2 regions of the Mesorhizobium abyssinicae genome follow, and region 2 is predicted to be linked to the other one. Evidence: predicted binding sites of a transcription regulator. Region 2 holds the regulator's gene; the other holds the start of a gene.
What was found. Region 2 encodes PhoB, which activates phosphate uptake and scavenging genes when phosphate is short. Its sites were predicted from a motif close to TGTCATNNANCTGTCAT; they were not measured.

Region 1: PU724_RS21230 (acid phosphatase) is a predicted target of PhoB. The motif match lies at 2,140-2,156, and genes of this name have one in related genera.

Annotation. Positions count from the first base shown of each region.
Region 1 is NZ_JARAKC010000009.1:228,934-236,339, forward strand. It holds gene PU724_RS21225 (adenylate/guanylate cyclase domain-containing protein) at 141-2,057, shown strand; gene PU724_RS21230 (acid phosphatase) at 2,172-3,722, shown strand; gene PU724_RS21235 (hypothetical protein) at 3,746-3,958, shown strand; gene ssuD (FMNH2-dependent alkanesulfonate monooxygenase) at 4,078-5,232, opposite strand; gene PU724_RS21245 (ABC transporter permease subunit) at 5,277-6,125, opposite strand; gene PU724_RS21250 (taurine ABC transporter ATP-binding protein) at 6,122-6,916, opposite strand; gene tauA (taurine ABC transporter substrate-binding protein) at 6,976-7,406, opposite strand, start outside.
Region 2 is NZ_JARAKC010000006.1:245,751-253,156, reverse strand. It holds gene pstA (phosphate ABC transporter permease PstA) at 1-54, shown strand, start outside; gene pstB (phosphate ABC transporter ATP-binding protein PstB) at 70-894, shown strand; gene phoU (phosphate signaling complex protein PhoU) at 918-1,628, shown strand; gene phoB (phosphate regulon transcriptional regulator PhoB) at 1,648-2,337, shown strand; gene PU724_RS16065 (ROK family protein) at 2,341-3,585, opposite strand; gene xylF (D-xylose ABC transporter substrate-binding protein) at 3,851-4,891, shown strand; gene PU724_RS16055 (sugar ABC transporter permease) at 5,052-6,371, shown strand; gene PU724_RS16050 (ATP-binding cassette domain-containing protein) at 6,400-7,197, shown strand.

The sequences.
Region 1 (7,406 bases), on a different contig from region 2:
CGGATGCCGCCGGCAACATGGGCTGGCCGGTCAACAGCCTGCGGGATGCTCGGCCTGTTCCTGGCCTGGCGGGGCGGGCCTCTCGTCAGCGTGCTGGGTTAGGTGTACCATTTTAGCCAGTTTGGGTCCGGGGCAGGATGATGAATGTCCCTCCATTGAACCGGAAACTGCTGGCGATCCTTGCATTGGATATGGTCGGCTATTCAAAGGCGACCGAGATTGACGAAGCTGGCACCATCGGGCGCCTGAGAGCTATCCGGGCCGACGTAACCGATACAGCGATCGCTCTGCATCAGGGTCGAATTGTCAAGCTGTTGGGAGATGGCGCACTTGTCGTCTTCGACAGCGTGGTCGATGCGGTGATCTGCGCAGCCGAAATTCAGAAAGCTGTGGCCGTTCGCAATGGCGGATTGCCGGAGCATGAGCGGATTGTGTTCCGCATCGGGATCAATCTTGGCGATGTAGCGCTGGTGGATGGCGATGTGTATGGCGACGGCGTCAACGTCGCAGCTCGCATAGAGCAACTGGCCGATCCGGGCGGGGTGATGGTGTCAGGTACGGCCTACGACCATTTGCAGGGCAAGCTTGATTGGCCACTCGATTTCGTCGGCGAGCAGCAGGTCAAGAATATCAACCGCCCGGTGCGGATGTACCGGGTGAGGCTCGATGGCAAGCGGGTGCACCGGACCTTACGCCAGGCGATGCCGCACTGGGCCAGGACGGCTGCGGCGGCGATCGTGGTGCTGGCTCTGGTGGCTGGGGGGACCTGGTGGTTCTTTCAGCCCACGTCACTAGGGGCCAAGCCGTCGGTCGCGGTGCTGCCTTTCAATAATTATGGCGACGAGGCCAGCGGGCGTTTGGCCGATGGCTTGACTGAGGACATCATCACCGACCTTGCGCGGTTTCCCGAACTTGACGTCGTGGCCCGGAATTCGACGGAAGTTTACAAGGGCAAGCCGGTGGATGCCCGCCAGGTCGCACATGCGCTCCATGTCGGTTTCGTACTGGAAGGCTCCATCCAGCGGCAAGATGAGCGGGTGCGGGTCACCGCGCAGTTGATCGATGCACAAACCGGAAATCACCTTTGGTCGGATCGTTGGGACCGGCCCGCTGAGGACGTGTTCGCCGTCCAGACCGAGATCGCAGAGCAAGTCTCCAACCGTCTGGGCGGCGGCGTAGGGTTGATTCAAACGGCCGGGCGGGCCGCGGCCAAACGCAAACGACCTGAAAACCTGAATGCTTATGACTATTATCTGCTCGGGACCGAGAAGATTGAAAAGATCACCGTAGCCGATGAGCAGGAGGCAATCGCGCTTCTCAACCGCGCCATTGAGCTGGACCCCGGCCTGGCTCGCGCCTGGGTAGAACTCTACCATGCTCACGGTATATTGGCTGGCTTCGGTATCAATCCCGAGAGCGAGATCAAGGCGGCTGCCGATGTGGCCGAACACGCGGTGCGGCTCGATCCAGGCGACGCTGAGGCACACGCCGTGTTTGGGATGAGTCTCAGCCACAAGGGCGACAACGCCCGCGCCAAGGCCGAACTGGATACGGCTCTTCGTCTCGCTCCCGGTTCGTCCGAAATCCTGACATTCTATACCGGCTATGCGGCACGCTTCGGTGAACCCGAACGCGGCGCTCAGATGGTCGACCAGGTAATGCGGCTCGACCCGAACTATCCGATGTGGACGTCCAACTTCTTCGGCCCTGCCTATTTTATGGCCGGCCGGTATGAGGACGCGTTGAAGATGCTGGAGCGCATGACACCTGACAACTACGACCATTGGAGGTGGGTGGTGTTTAGCGGCTCCCTTGCGGCTCTGGGTCGGATGGATGAGGCGAATGCCGCGGTTAGGGAAACTCTCAAGCACTACCCCGACCTGACCGTCGAGAGCATGATCAATGAAGTCGGCTTGAGCACTAGTGAGCGCAGCCGGTTTATTGAAACGATGCCGCTCGCCGGCTTTCCGTCTTGCGCCAAGCCCGAGGCGCTGGCGAAACTCGCCAAACCTGTGCGGCTGCCGGAATGCGAGGCGCAGCCTCTCGGGCAGCCGTAGAACAGCCCGGCCATTGGCGGACCGCCCCCCATGGCGTTGCCCGTCCAACGCGGCAGCTATTGCCAATATGCCGCGAAGCTGGTGTCATCCCATTTGCACCACGGAGGTATGACGATGAAGCGATCCCATGGGCTCGCCCTGTTTTCCTCGACTCTCGTCCTGTGCGCTGCGGCTTCGGTTCCCGCGCCCGCAGCGCAGCCCGGCGATCCGCCAGCCAACATCGCCAAGATAGAAACGGTGGTCGTTATCTTCGCCGAGAACCGCGCCTTCGACAATCTCTATGGTCACTTCCCTGGAGCCGAGGGCATCGACCAGGCAAGCAAGGAAAGCCTGCAGCAGCGTGACCGTGACGGATCCGTGCTGTCCGAACTGCCGCCTGTCTGGGACGGGCTGACGGCCAAGGGCGTCACGCCGCCGGTGACGCAGGCGATGACCGAGCACCTTCCGAACGCGCCGTTCACCGTGAACGACCCCAAGGGGTTCAACGTTCCGCTCAGCGTCGCAACGCACGATCTCTGGCACCGCTACTACCAGAACCAGATGCAGATCAACGGCGGCAAGAACGACATGTTCGTAGCCTGGGCCGATTCAGGCGCCATGCCGATGAGCAACTGGGACGCCTCCAAGACCGACATGTGGGCGGTGGCGCAAAAATACGTGCTGGCCGACCATTTCTTCATGGGCGGTTTCGGCGGTTCCTTTTTCAACCATCAGTGGCTGATCTGCGCCTGCGCGCCTTACTACGCGGATGCCGACAAGAACCCGGCCAAGCCGTCGATCTCGGTGACGGACGATGGCGGCACAGCGCTGAAGCTCGCCGACAATTCACCGAAATCGGTGCGCGACGGTATCCCGAAATTCGTCTCCGACGGCAATCTGACGCCGGATTTCTACGCGGTGAACACAATGCAGCCGCCATACCAGCCGAGCGGCAACGATCCGGCGCCCGGCAGTGATCCGCTCCTCGCGGACCCGTCCAAGCCGACAACGCTGCCGCCGCAGACGGAGCCGACCATCGGCGATATGCTCAGTCTCAAGCAGGTCAGCTGGGCATGGTATTCGGGCGCCTGGCAGTACACGCTCGACCATGGCAATCACACGCCGATCCCGAATTTCCAGTACCATCACCAGCCGTTCAACTATTACGCCAACTACGCGCCGGGCACCGAGGCCAGGCGGGAACACCTGCGCGACGCCGGGCTGGCTGGCGTGAGCTTCATTCAGGCGATCGACGACGGCGCCCTGCCTCAGGTCTCCTTCTACAAGCCGCAGGGCAATCTCAACGAGCATTCCGGCTATGCCGACATCCAGGCCGGCGACCGCCATATCGCCGATGTCATCAGCCATCTCGAGAAGAGCCCGCAATGGCCGCATATGCTGGTCGTTGTCGCCTATGACGAGAACGGCGGCATCTGGGATCACGTCGCGCCGCCCAAAGGCGACCGCTGGGGACCGGGCACGCGCATCCCTGCGATCATCGTTTCGCCTTTTGCCAAGCATGGCTATGTCGATCAAACGCCCTATGACACGACGTCGATCCTGCGCTTCATCACCGAGCGTTTCGAATTGCCGGTCCTGCATGGCATCGTGGTTCGCGACAGGGCAGTGGCCGCGCATGGCGAACCGCCGCTCGGCGATCTCACCGGTGGGCTCGACCTGAATTGAGGGCGCGTATCTGGAGGACAACGATGGATGTCGACAGGGTTGTTGCCTTGGTCACTGCTGGCGGCATCGAACTCACTGACCGCCGCCGCAACGCCAAGGGCGATGGCTGGTCGCTGAGCTTCGCCAACGGTGCCACGGTGGAGGTGGGTGACGACGGGTCGGCACGCATTGCCGGCAAGGGCGCCAGGGCCGTGGCCAGGCTGCTCGACCTGCCGAGCGCGACGCGCGCCAGCTGAGCCAGGCGACGTCGCCGCCTGGCCGCCACTGCCGTCATTTGGGATTTCTGGTCAAAATCGCCGAAGCCACGCGAGGGTCTGGCGCAGCCGGCTTTCTCTCGGTTTCCGCCTGAAAGACGTCACGAGGCGGACGTGACGACCCCCGGTTGCACGCGCCCGAACTCGACATCCCAACTGCGTTCCGCCGGTGCGGCTTCGCCGCTCAGCCCGAGCTTGGGGAAAAGCAGTTCCGCGACATTGAAAACCTCTTCCAGATGCGGGTAGGCGGACGCGATGATGGTTTCGATACCGATCTCCTGATACTCGCGAATGCGCGCGGCAACGTTGTCGGGATTTCCGACCAAGGCCGTTCCAGCACCCCCACGCACCAGCCCGGGTCCGGCCCACAGGTTCGGACCGACAACCAGCCGGTCTCGTCGGCCTTGATGCAGAGCCGACATGCGCTTCTGTCCAACGGATTCCGAGATATTGACGAATCCGTTCTGGGCCTCGGCGATCAGGTCGTCGGTGACGCGGCTGATCAGTCGGTCTGCGGCGGCCCAGGCCTCATCCTCCGTTTCGCGAACGATCAAATGGATGCGAAGGCCGAAGCGGATCGTTCGGCCTTGCGCCGCTGCGGCCTGCCTGACCCGCCCGATCTTTTCGGCGAGCTGGTCCACCGGTTCGCCCCAACTCAGATAGGTGTCCACGTGCTTGGCGGCGATCGCAATGCCGGCGTCGGACGAACCTCCGAACCACAGTGGAGGATGGGGCTGTTGAACCGGCGGGAAGGAAATGTCGGTGCCGTGGGCGGAAAGATACTTGCCCTCGAAATCCGCCGGTTCACCTGAAAGGATTCGCCGCCAGATGGTCAGGAACTCGTCGGTCTGCGCGTAGCGGTCGTCGTGGTTGAGCTTGTTGCCGTCACCGGCGAGGTCGGCTGGATCCGCGCCGGTGACGACGTTGAGCAGCACCCGGCCGCCGGAAATCCTGTCCAGCGTGGCGGCATGGCGCGCAAAGAGGGCCGGCGTCCCGCTGCCCGGCCGGAGCGCCACGAGGAACTTCAGCCGTTCGGTCAGCGGGATCAGGCCGGCTGCAACGATCCAGGCGTCCTCGCACCGCGTTCCGGTAGGCAAGAGCACGCCCTTGAAGCCAAGTCGATCGGCGGCTTGGGCGATCTCCTTGAGGTAGCGGAAGGTTGCCGGCCGGTGCCGCTCGTCGGTGCCGAGATAGGGGCCGTCACCATGGGTCGGCAGATACCAGTAGAGATCGAGCGGGCGGATGTTGCTGGACATCGGATTGTTCCTTCAGTGACAGGGGGTGTGTTGACGGGCAGTTGTCAGAGCTTGCCCTTCCAGGGGACGAGGCGGTGCTCCAGCCAGCGCATGCCGCTCGTGAAGGCGAACGCCAGGGCGGCAATGACAATGAGGCCGACGAAGACCACGTCGGTAGCGAGGAAGTTGGCCGCGGACATGATCATGTAGCCGAGCCCCGACTGCGCCGCGATCAACTCGGCCGCGACCAAGGTGGACAGTCCGGCTCCGATGGCAATTCGCAGGCCGGTCAGGATTTCCGGCAATGCGGATGGCAGGATAATGGTGGTGAACAATTGCAGGCGGCTGGCGCCAAGGGACAGCGCGGCATTGACCCGCTCAACGGGCACTGAACGGACTCCGGCCTGCGCGGCAAAGCAGATCGGGGCAAAGGTCGATAGCGTGAGGAGCGTGATCTTGGAGGTTTCGCCGATGCCGAGCCAGATGATCAGCAGCGGCAGATAGGCCAGGGGCGGCAAGCCCCAGTAGAGGTCGATCGGAACGCTGAAGATCCCCCTGATCCAACGGTTGAGGCCCATCAACAGGCCAAGGGGAACACCCAGCACGATTCCTGCGCCCAGAGCCGCGGCAATGCGGCCAAGGCTTGCCAGCGTGTGGTTGAGAAGCGTGTCGTTGGCATAGCCGTCGGCCGCGACGGCGCTGAACTGGGCCAGGACCTCGGCCGGCGACGGCAGGAACAGCGGTGACGCCCAGCCGAAGCGTGCGGCGAGGAACCACAATGCAATCAGCGACGCAAGCGTAACCAGGCTGATGCCGAGTGTGTTCGTCGATGCGGATCGACGTGGCCGAGCCGGCGGCGCGCGCCGGGCGGTCGAAGTCTGGAATGTGGTTGGGGAATTGGCGGCAAGCGTCATTGCAAGGTTCCTGTGCGGGCGCCTTCCGGCTGATGGATGAGCGAGCGGATTTCCTGCCGCAGTTCGATGAAGCGCGGATGGGACTGGATCGGCCCGATGTCGCCGCTTTCGGCGAAGTCGCGCACGAAGTCGGCGTCGAACCGGGCGACGATACGACCTGGCCGGGGCGACATCACAACGATCGTCGTGCCGAGCGTCAGGGCTTCCTCGATCGAATGGGTGATGAACAGGATCTGTTTGCCCGTCTTGGCCCAGACTGAGGCCAGAAGCTGCTGCATCGTCTCGCGCGTCAGGCTGTCGAGCGCGCCGAACGGCTCGTCCATCAAGAGGATCTTCGGATCTGTGGCCAGCGCCCGCGCGATGCCGACCCGCTGGCGCATGCCGCCCGACAGTTCGTAGGGCGGCTTTTCGGCGAAATCGGCGAGGCCGACCAGTTCCAACAGGCGCCTTGACCGCTCGTGGCGTTCTGCGCGGGAAACCCCCCGGTACTTCAGGCCGAGCGCGACGTTGTCCAGCACGCTGGCCCATGGCAGCAGAGTATCCTTCTGGAACACGACGCCACGATCGCCGCCTGGCGCCGCGATTTCCCGTCCGTCCAGCGTGATCGTGCCTTCGGTGAGCGGCAGGAAGCCGGCGATCGCGTTCAGCAACGTCGACTTGCCGCACCCGGAAGCACCGACCGCGACGACGATGGAAGCGGGGGCGATATCGAGCGAGACGTGATCGAGCGCATGTACGTCCTGTCCATCGGAAGCCGGAAAGGTGACGCTGGCATCTCGGATTCGAAGCATGGTGGCCTCCGGGCGATTTGGCTGGCGCGCCAGCCAAATCGGGGTTCCTTCAGGGACTGCTAGTTCGAGGCCTTGGCCACTTCGACATATTGCGGATCGGCGAAGGCCGCGTAGCTGTCCTTGGCCGAGGTGATCTTGTGCTGGTCCTTCAGGAAGCCCGCGGTGTCCTTGAGGATTTTCGCGACCGCGCTCTTTTCGCCACCGCCCAGCCATTTGTCGGAGACCTGTTCGTCGAGCGGCGGGACGACCGTCGTCTTCAACTGCTCCGAATTCTCGGCCGCTGTGCCGCCTTGCAGTTTTGCGATCAGCTTCGCGTTCTCGGTATCCGGGCCCCAGGCGGCCGGATTGCTCAGGTAAGCCTGGTTATAGCCGTCGATCAGCCGGACATACTGGCCGAGGAACTCCGGATTGGCCTTGGCGAACGCGCCGGTGACGACCAGAGCGCCGAAGGTCGGCGCGCCGCGATCGGCGACCTGGCCGGCCGTGAGCA
Region 2 (7,406 bases):
GCCATGAACATCACGGCGATCGTGCTCAGGCGCCGCTTCGAACGGCGCTGGTAAAAGAAGGCATCTGGTATGAACATCATGACCGAACAGTCTCTTGAAAACGCAGTGGGCGACAAAATGAACGCCAAGTCGAACGAAGTGATCAAGATGCGCGGCGACAAGGTCGGCGTGTTCTATGGCGAGAAGCAGGCGCTGTTCGACGTCAATCTCGACGTCCGCCTCAACCAGGTGACGGCGCTGATCGGTCCTTCGGGCTGCGGCAAGTCGACCTTCCTGCGCTGCCTCAACCGCATGAACGACACCATCGATTCGGCGCGGGTGACCGGCAAGATCACGCTGGACCAGGAGGACATCTACGACAAGAGCATCGACGTCGTCGAGCTCAGGGCCCGGGTCGGCATGGTGTTCCAGAAGCCGAACCCGTTCCCGAAGTCGATCTACGAGAATGTCGCCTACGGCCCGCGCATCCATGGGCTGGCCAAGCGCAAGGCCGACATGGACCAGATCGTCGAATCCAGCCTGAAGAAGGCGGCGATCTGGAACGAGGTGAAGGACCGCCTGCACGAGCCCGGCACCGGCCTGTCCGGCGGCCAGCAGCAGCGCCTGTGCATCGCCCGCGCCATCGCCGTCTCGCCGGAGGTGATCCTGATGGACGAGCCGTGTTCGGCGCTCGACCCGATCGCAACCGCCCGCGTCGAGGAGCTGATCGACGAGCTGCGCCAGAACTACACGATCGTCATCGTCACCCATTCGATGCAGCAGGCGGCGCGCGTGTCGCAGCGCACGGCGATGTTCCACCTCGGCTACCTGGTCGAGGAGGGCGCCACCGACAAGATGTTCACCAACCCCGACGACAAGCGCACCCAGGACTACATCACCGGCCGGTTCGGCTGATTTCCAAGCACGAGGACAGGATCATGGGTGAACATCATACGGTTGCGTCTTTCGACGAGGATCTCGGCGCCATCAGCAAGCTGATCTCCGACATGGGCGATCTCGCCCGCTCGATGGTCGCCGGCTCGACGCGCGCGCTGCTCAATTCAGACAACGCCCTGGCGCAGCGTGTGGTGTCCGACGACGCCATCATGGACGCACGCCAGCGCGAGCTCGACGACCGCGCCATCACGCTGATCGCCAAGCGGCAGCCGATGGCCAACGATCTGCGCGCCGTGGTCGGCTCGATCCGCATGGCGGGCGACCTCGAACGCATCGGCGACCTCGCCAAGAACATCGCCAAGCGCGTCGGCACCGTCGGTCTCAGCGTCACGCCGCGCGACCTTTCGCATTCGATCGACGGCATGGCGCAGCTGGTGCTGATTCAGGTGCAGGGGGTCATCGAGGAATATGCCGCCGCGGATGCCGCGGCGCTTGCCAAGCTCCGCAACGACGACGAGCGCATCGACGTCAAATACACCTCGGTGTTCCGCGAGCTTTTGACCTACATGATGGAAGATCCGCGCAACATCACCGCTTGCACGCATCTGTTGTTCTGCGCCAAGAATCTGGAGCGCATCGGCGACCATGTCACCAATATCGCCGAGAACGCCTACTACGTGCTGACCGGCCAGCAACTGCCCGCCAATCGTCCGAAGCTGGACGAGACGGCGATGTCGGCGCCGGCGGCCTGAGAAGAAGGGTGACGGGCCGATGATCGCGCCACGCATCATGGTGGTGGAGGACGAGGAGCCGCTGGGGGTGCTGCTCCGCTACAATCTTGAATCGGAAGGCTACCAGGTCGAGGTGGTGACACGCGGCGACGAGGCCGAAATCCGGCTGCAGGAAAACGTGCCCGACCTCCTGGTGCTCGACTGGATGGTGCCGGCGGTTTCCGGTATCGAGCTCTGCCGGCGTCTCAGGATGCGGCCGGAGACCGAGCGGCTGCCGATCATCATGCTGACGGCGCGCGGCGAGGAAAGCGACCGGGTGCGCGGCCTCTCCACCGGCGCCGACGACTATCTGGTCAAGCCGTTCTCGACGCCGGAGTTCATGGCGCGCGTCAAGGCGCTGCTGCGCCGCGCCAAGCCGGAAGTCCTGTCCAGCATGCTGAAGGTCGGCGACATCGTGCTCGACCGCGAATCGCATCGTGTCTATCGCAAGAAGAGCGAGATCCGGCTCGGTCCGACCGAGTTCCGCCTGCTCGAATTCATGATGCGCCATCCCGGCCGCGTGTTCTCGCGCAGCCAGCTGCTCGACAATGTCTGGGGCGAGACGATCTACATCGACGAGCGCACGGTCGACGTGCATGTCGGCCGCCTGCGCAAGGCGGTCAACAATGGCCGCATGCCTGACGTCATCCGCACCATCCGCGGGGCCGGATACGCGATCAGGGAAGATTGACGCTCAGGCCACGTTCTTCCCGGTGGCGCCGCCTTTCACCTGCACGCCCGGCGCGAAAATCTCCTGGTCGACGAAGGTCAGTGCGCGCATGGCGCAGCCTTCGCGGATGAGCGGCAATTCGTTCGGCTCGGTGTCGAAGGAGATCGACTTCGAATGCTGGCCGCCGGCGGTCTGGGCGATCGCCTCGCGCAGCGCCGGCTCGATCAGGTCGAAGGCGGCGGCGCTGACGCCGACCATGGCGACGGGAGCTGGATCGATCAGCGCGAACAGGCTGCCGAGGCCGTAGCCGAGCGCCTCGCCGGCCTTGCGGTAGGCCTGGCGCTCCGGGCCGTCGCCGGCGCGCGCCCTGGCGGCGAGCGAGCGCATGTCGGCGTCGCTGACATCGACCGGCTCGGCGTCCTCGCCCATCTGCTTGGCATTGCGCCAGATCGCATAGTTGCCGGCATAGGCCTCGACGCAGCCGCGCCGGCCGCAGCGGCAGAGCGCGCCGCCCGGCCGGTGGATCATGTGGCCGAATTCGCCGCCGGAGGAATGGGTGCCGGTGAACAGCTCTCCCTTCAGCACCAGCCCCATGCCGATGCCGTGCGAGAGCAGGATGGCAATGAAGTCGTCGCGGTACCGCTCGGGATCGCGCCACTGCAGCGCCACCGCCATCATGTTGCAGTCATTCTCCATGGTGGCCGGAACGCCGAATTCGGCTTCCAGAATGTCGGCGAAGGCGATGTCGGTCTGCGGCGTGATCGGTGACCACAACATGGCGCGGGCATGGGTGTCGGTGATGCCCTGGATGCCCATGGCGATGCGGGCGACGCCGCGGACGTCGAGGTCGGGATCCTCGAAACGGCGCCGGACGATGGCCACGCATTCGCCGATCAGCTCGTCGCGCGGCATGATCGCCGTGTCGAGGCGGCGCTGCTCCTCGGCAATGACCTGCCCGGCATAGTCGATGACGGCGACGGAAAGGAAGTTCAGCGACAGGACCACCGTCATCACCGCCGTGGCTTCCGGATTGAGGGCAAGCCCGACCTGCGGCCGGCCGCGCTTCAGCGAAACAGCCTCGTTTGGCTTGCTCTCGGTCAGGATGCCTTCCTGGATCAGGTCGGACGAGATCGCCGAGATGGTCGAATGGCTGAGGCCGGTGGTGGCGGCGATCTCGGTACGCGACGGCTGGCCGGCGCGGCGCACGGCCGAAATAACCATCGCCCGGTTGCGTCGGCGCAGATCGTCGTGGCGGATTCCAACCGACATGCTTTGCCTTCCTCCCGGTCGTCGCGGCCGTTTTTGATTTCGAAGGCCGTCGGCGACACCGTATGAATAGTGGCAGAAGCGGGCCAGCCTGTCATTTATTTATTCCGGAGCTCGAAAAAAATTCGCCGAGGCCTCGGAATCGCTCAGAATCGTTGTTGACAGCGCTCCGCCGTTGGATCATATTTTTTTCGAGGCTCGAAAAAAAGCCTCTATGCCGGCCTCAGGGCCAGTCTGGGTCGCGCCGCAATGGCGCAGGGAGGAAATCATGAAGAAATTCGCAACCGCCATGCTGGCGGGTGTCGCCTTGTCGTTGACGCTCGCGTCGGTCGCCGAGGCGAAGGACAAGGTGATCGGCGTTTCCTGGTCGAACTTCCAGGAAGAGCGCTGGAAGACCGATGAAGCGGCGATGAAGAAGGCCATCGAGGCGGCCGGCGACAAGTATATTTCGGCCGACGCGCAGTCCAATCCCGGCAAGCAGCTGACCGACGTCGAAAGCCTGATCTCGCAGGGCGCCAATGCCCTGATCGTGCTGGCGCAGGACGCTTCGGCCGTCGGGCCGGCGGTGCAGAAGGCGCTGGACGAAGGCATTCCGGTCGTCGGCTACGACCGGCTGATCGAGAACAAGGACGTCTTCTACCTGACCTTCGACAACAAGGAAGTCGGCCGCATGCAGGCCCGCGAAGTGTTCAAGGTCAAGCCGGAAGGCAATTATGTCTTCATCAAGGGCTCGGGCGCCGACCCGAACGCCGATTTCCTGTTCGCCGGCTCGATGGAAGTGCTGAAGGAAGCCATCGACGGCGGCAAGATCAAGAATGTCGGCGAGGCCTATACCGACGGCTGGCTGCCCGCCAACGCGCAGAAGAATATGGAGCAGTTCCTGACCGCCAACGACAACAAGGTCGATGCGGTGGTGGCGGCCAATGACGGCACCGCCGGCGGTGTCGTCGCCGCGCTGACGGCGCAGGGCCTCGCCGGGACCGTTCCGGTGTCGGGCCAGGACGGCGACCACGCCGCGCTGAACCGCATCGCGCTCGGCACCCAGACCGTGTCGGTGTGGAAGGACGCGCGCGAACTCGGCAAGAACGCCGCCGAGATCGCCTCGGCTCTCGCCGACGGCAAGAAGATGACCGACATTGCCGGCGTCAAGGACTTCACCACGCCGGGCGGCAACACCGTCAAGTCGCTGTTCCTGACGCCGGTCGCGATCACCAAGGACAACCTCAACGTCGTCATCGACGCGGGCTGGATCAAGAAGGACGAAGTCTGCGCCGGCGTTGCCGCGGGCGCCGTCGCCGCCTGCAACTGAGGCAGGCCTTCCAGTTTGAAGACCAGGCGCCGCGGCCCATGAGCCGCGGCGTCCATCAAGCTTCGTTTCGCAACGGGCTTCCGGCTTCAAGTGAGCCGGGAAAGCCAATAGAATCATGTTCCGGCAACCGCGCCAGACGGCAAACCGGTGGGAGGAAATCATGACCGATACGACCTCAAGCACGGTCGCCGCGGACCGGGCACGCGCAGCCGAACTCAGCGCCGCCGGCCGCTTCCTCAAGGCAACCGAACTCGACACGCGCATGCTCGGCATGGTCGGCGCGCTGCTGGTCATCTGGATCGGCATCCACGTCCTGTCGGGCGGGCTTTTCCTGACGCCGCGCAACCTGTGGAACCTGTCGGTGCAGACGTCCTCGGTAGCCATCATGGCGACCGGGATGGTGCTGGTCATCGTCATGCGCAATATCGATCTTTCCGTCGGCTCCGTCGAAGGCGTGGTCGGCATGATCATGGGCGTGGCGCAGGCCGAATTCCTGATCCGGGTCATCGGTCTCGAGCTCGGAAATCCATGGCTGTGGATCATCGCGCTCGCTGCCGGCGTGGTGCTTGGCCTGGCGATCGGCGCCTTCCAGGGCTTCATCATCGCCTATATGGAGGTGCCGGCTTTCATCGTCACGCTGGGCGGCCTGCTGGTCTGGCGCGGCATGGCCTGGATGATCACCAGCGGCCGCACGGTCGCGCCGCTCGACGCCACCTTCCAGTTGATGGGTGGCGGACCGCGCGGCTCGATCGGGGCCACGGCGAGCTGGGTCGTTGGCGTCGTCGCCTGCGCGGCGGTCGCCTTCGCGCTGCTCAACGGCCGCTCGCAGCGCAAGCGGTTCAATTTCCCGCTGCGTCCGGTATGGGCGGAAGTCTTCCTCGGCGTCGTCGCCTGCGCCGCCATCCTCGGCGCGGTCTCGGTCGCCAATTCCTATCCGTGGCCGGTCGGCATCGTGCGCCAGTACGCCCAGCAGAACGGCATCACCATTCCCGAAGGCGGTCTGTTCATCGCCCACGGCATCGCCATACCGGTGCTGATGGCGGTCGCGGTCGGCATCGTCATGACCTTCATCACCCGGCGAACCCGCTTCGGCCGCTATGTGTTCGCCATCGGCGGCAATCCGGAGGCGGCCTCGCTCGCCGGCATCAACACGCGCTGGGTGACGATGAAGGTGTTCATGATCATGGGCGTGCTGGCCTCGATCAGCGCCGCCATCTCGTCGGCGCGCCTCAACGCCGCGACCAACGCGCTGGGCACGCTGGACGAGCTCCTGGTCATCGCCGCCGCCGTCATCGGCGGCACGTCGCTCGCCGGCGGCTCGGGAACCGTGCTGGGGGCCATGCTCGGCGCGCTTCTGATGCAGTCGCTGCAGTCAGGCATGGTGCTGCTCGGCATCGACTCGCCGCTGCAGAGCATTGTCGTCGGCGCGGTTCTGGTCGTCGCCGTCTGGCTCGATACCGTCTACCGCAAGCGAGTCTGAGCAAGAACTTCAGGGAGGAGACGCGACCATGGAAAAGACAGCTCCCACCGGCACGCCGCTGATCGACATGCGCAACATCTCGATCGCCTTCGGCGGCATTCGCGCCGTCGACGATGCCTCGATCGATCTCTTTCCAGGCGAGGTGGTGGCGCTGCTCGGCCACAACGGCGCCGGCAAGTCGACGCTGATCAAGATCCTGTCCGGCGCCTACAAGCGCGACGCCGGCCAGATCTTCGTCAACGGCGAGGAGGCGCACATCTCCAATCCGCGCGACGCCAAGAAATACGGCATCGAGACGATCTACCAGACGCTGGCGCTCGCCGACAATGTCGACGCCGCCGCCAATCTCTTCCTCGGCCGCGAGCTGATGACCGGCTGGGGCACGCTCGACGATGTCGCCATGGAGGCCGAGGCGCGCAAGGTGATGGGCCGGCTCAATCCGCGCTTCCAGCGTTTCAAAGAGCCGGTGATCAAGCTCTCCGGCGGCCAGCGGCAGTCGGTGGCGATCGCGCGCGCCATCCTGTTCAACGCCCGCATCCTGATCATGGACGAGCCGACGGCCGCGCTCGGGCCGCAGGAGACGGCGCAGGTCGGCGAGCTGGTCAAGCAGCTCAAGGCCGAGGGCATCGGCATCTTCCTGATCAGCCACGACATCCACGACGTGTTCGAGCTTGCCGACCGGGTCTGCGTGATGAAGAACGGGCAGGTGGTCGGCACCGCGCGCACCAGCGACGTCACCCAGGACGAGGTGCTCGGCATGATCATCCTTGGCAAATGTCCGCCCGGCGCCATTCCCGGACCGGGGGCGCTGAAGATCGCCGCCTGAGGATTGGAAGCCGGCCAGAGCGGTTCAACGTTTCACGGAAACGCAGAACCGCTCTATCTCTTTGTTTTCACTCAATTCCGGACGGAAAACCGGTTCCCGCTTTTCCTGGAATTGCTCTAATGTCCGATACGTGATGTGCCAGGCGTCATGATGATTTGGCCGTGCCATTGTGTTGCCGCGGGGACTTGCTCATAAAGGTGCCCAACCGT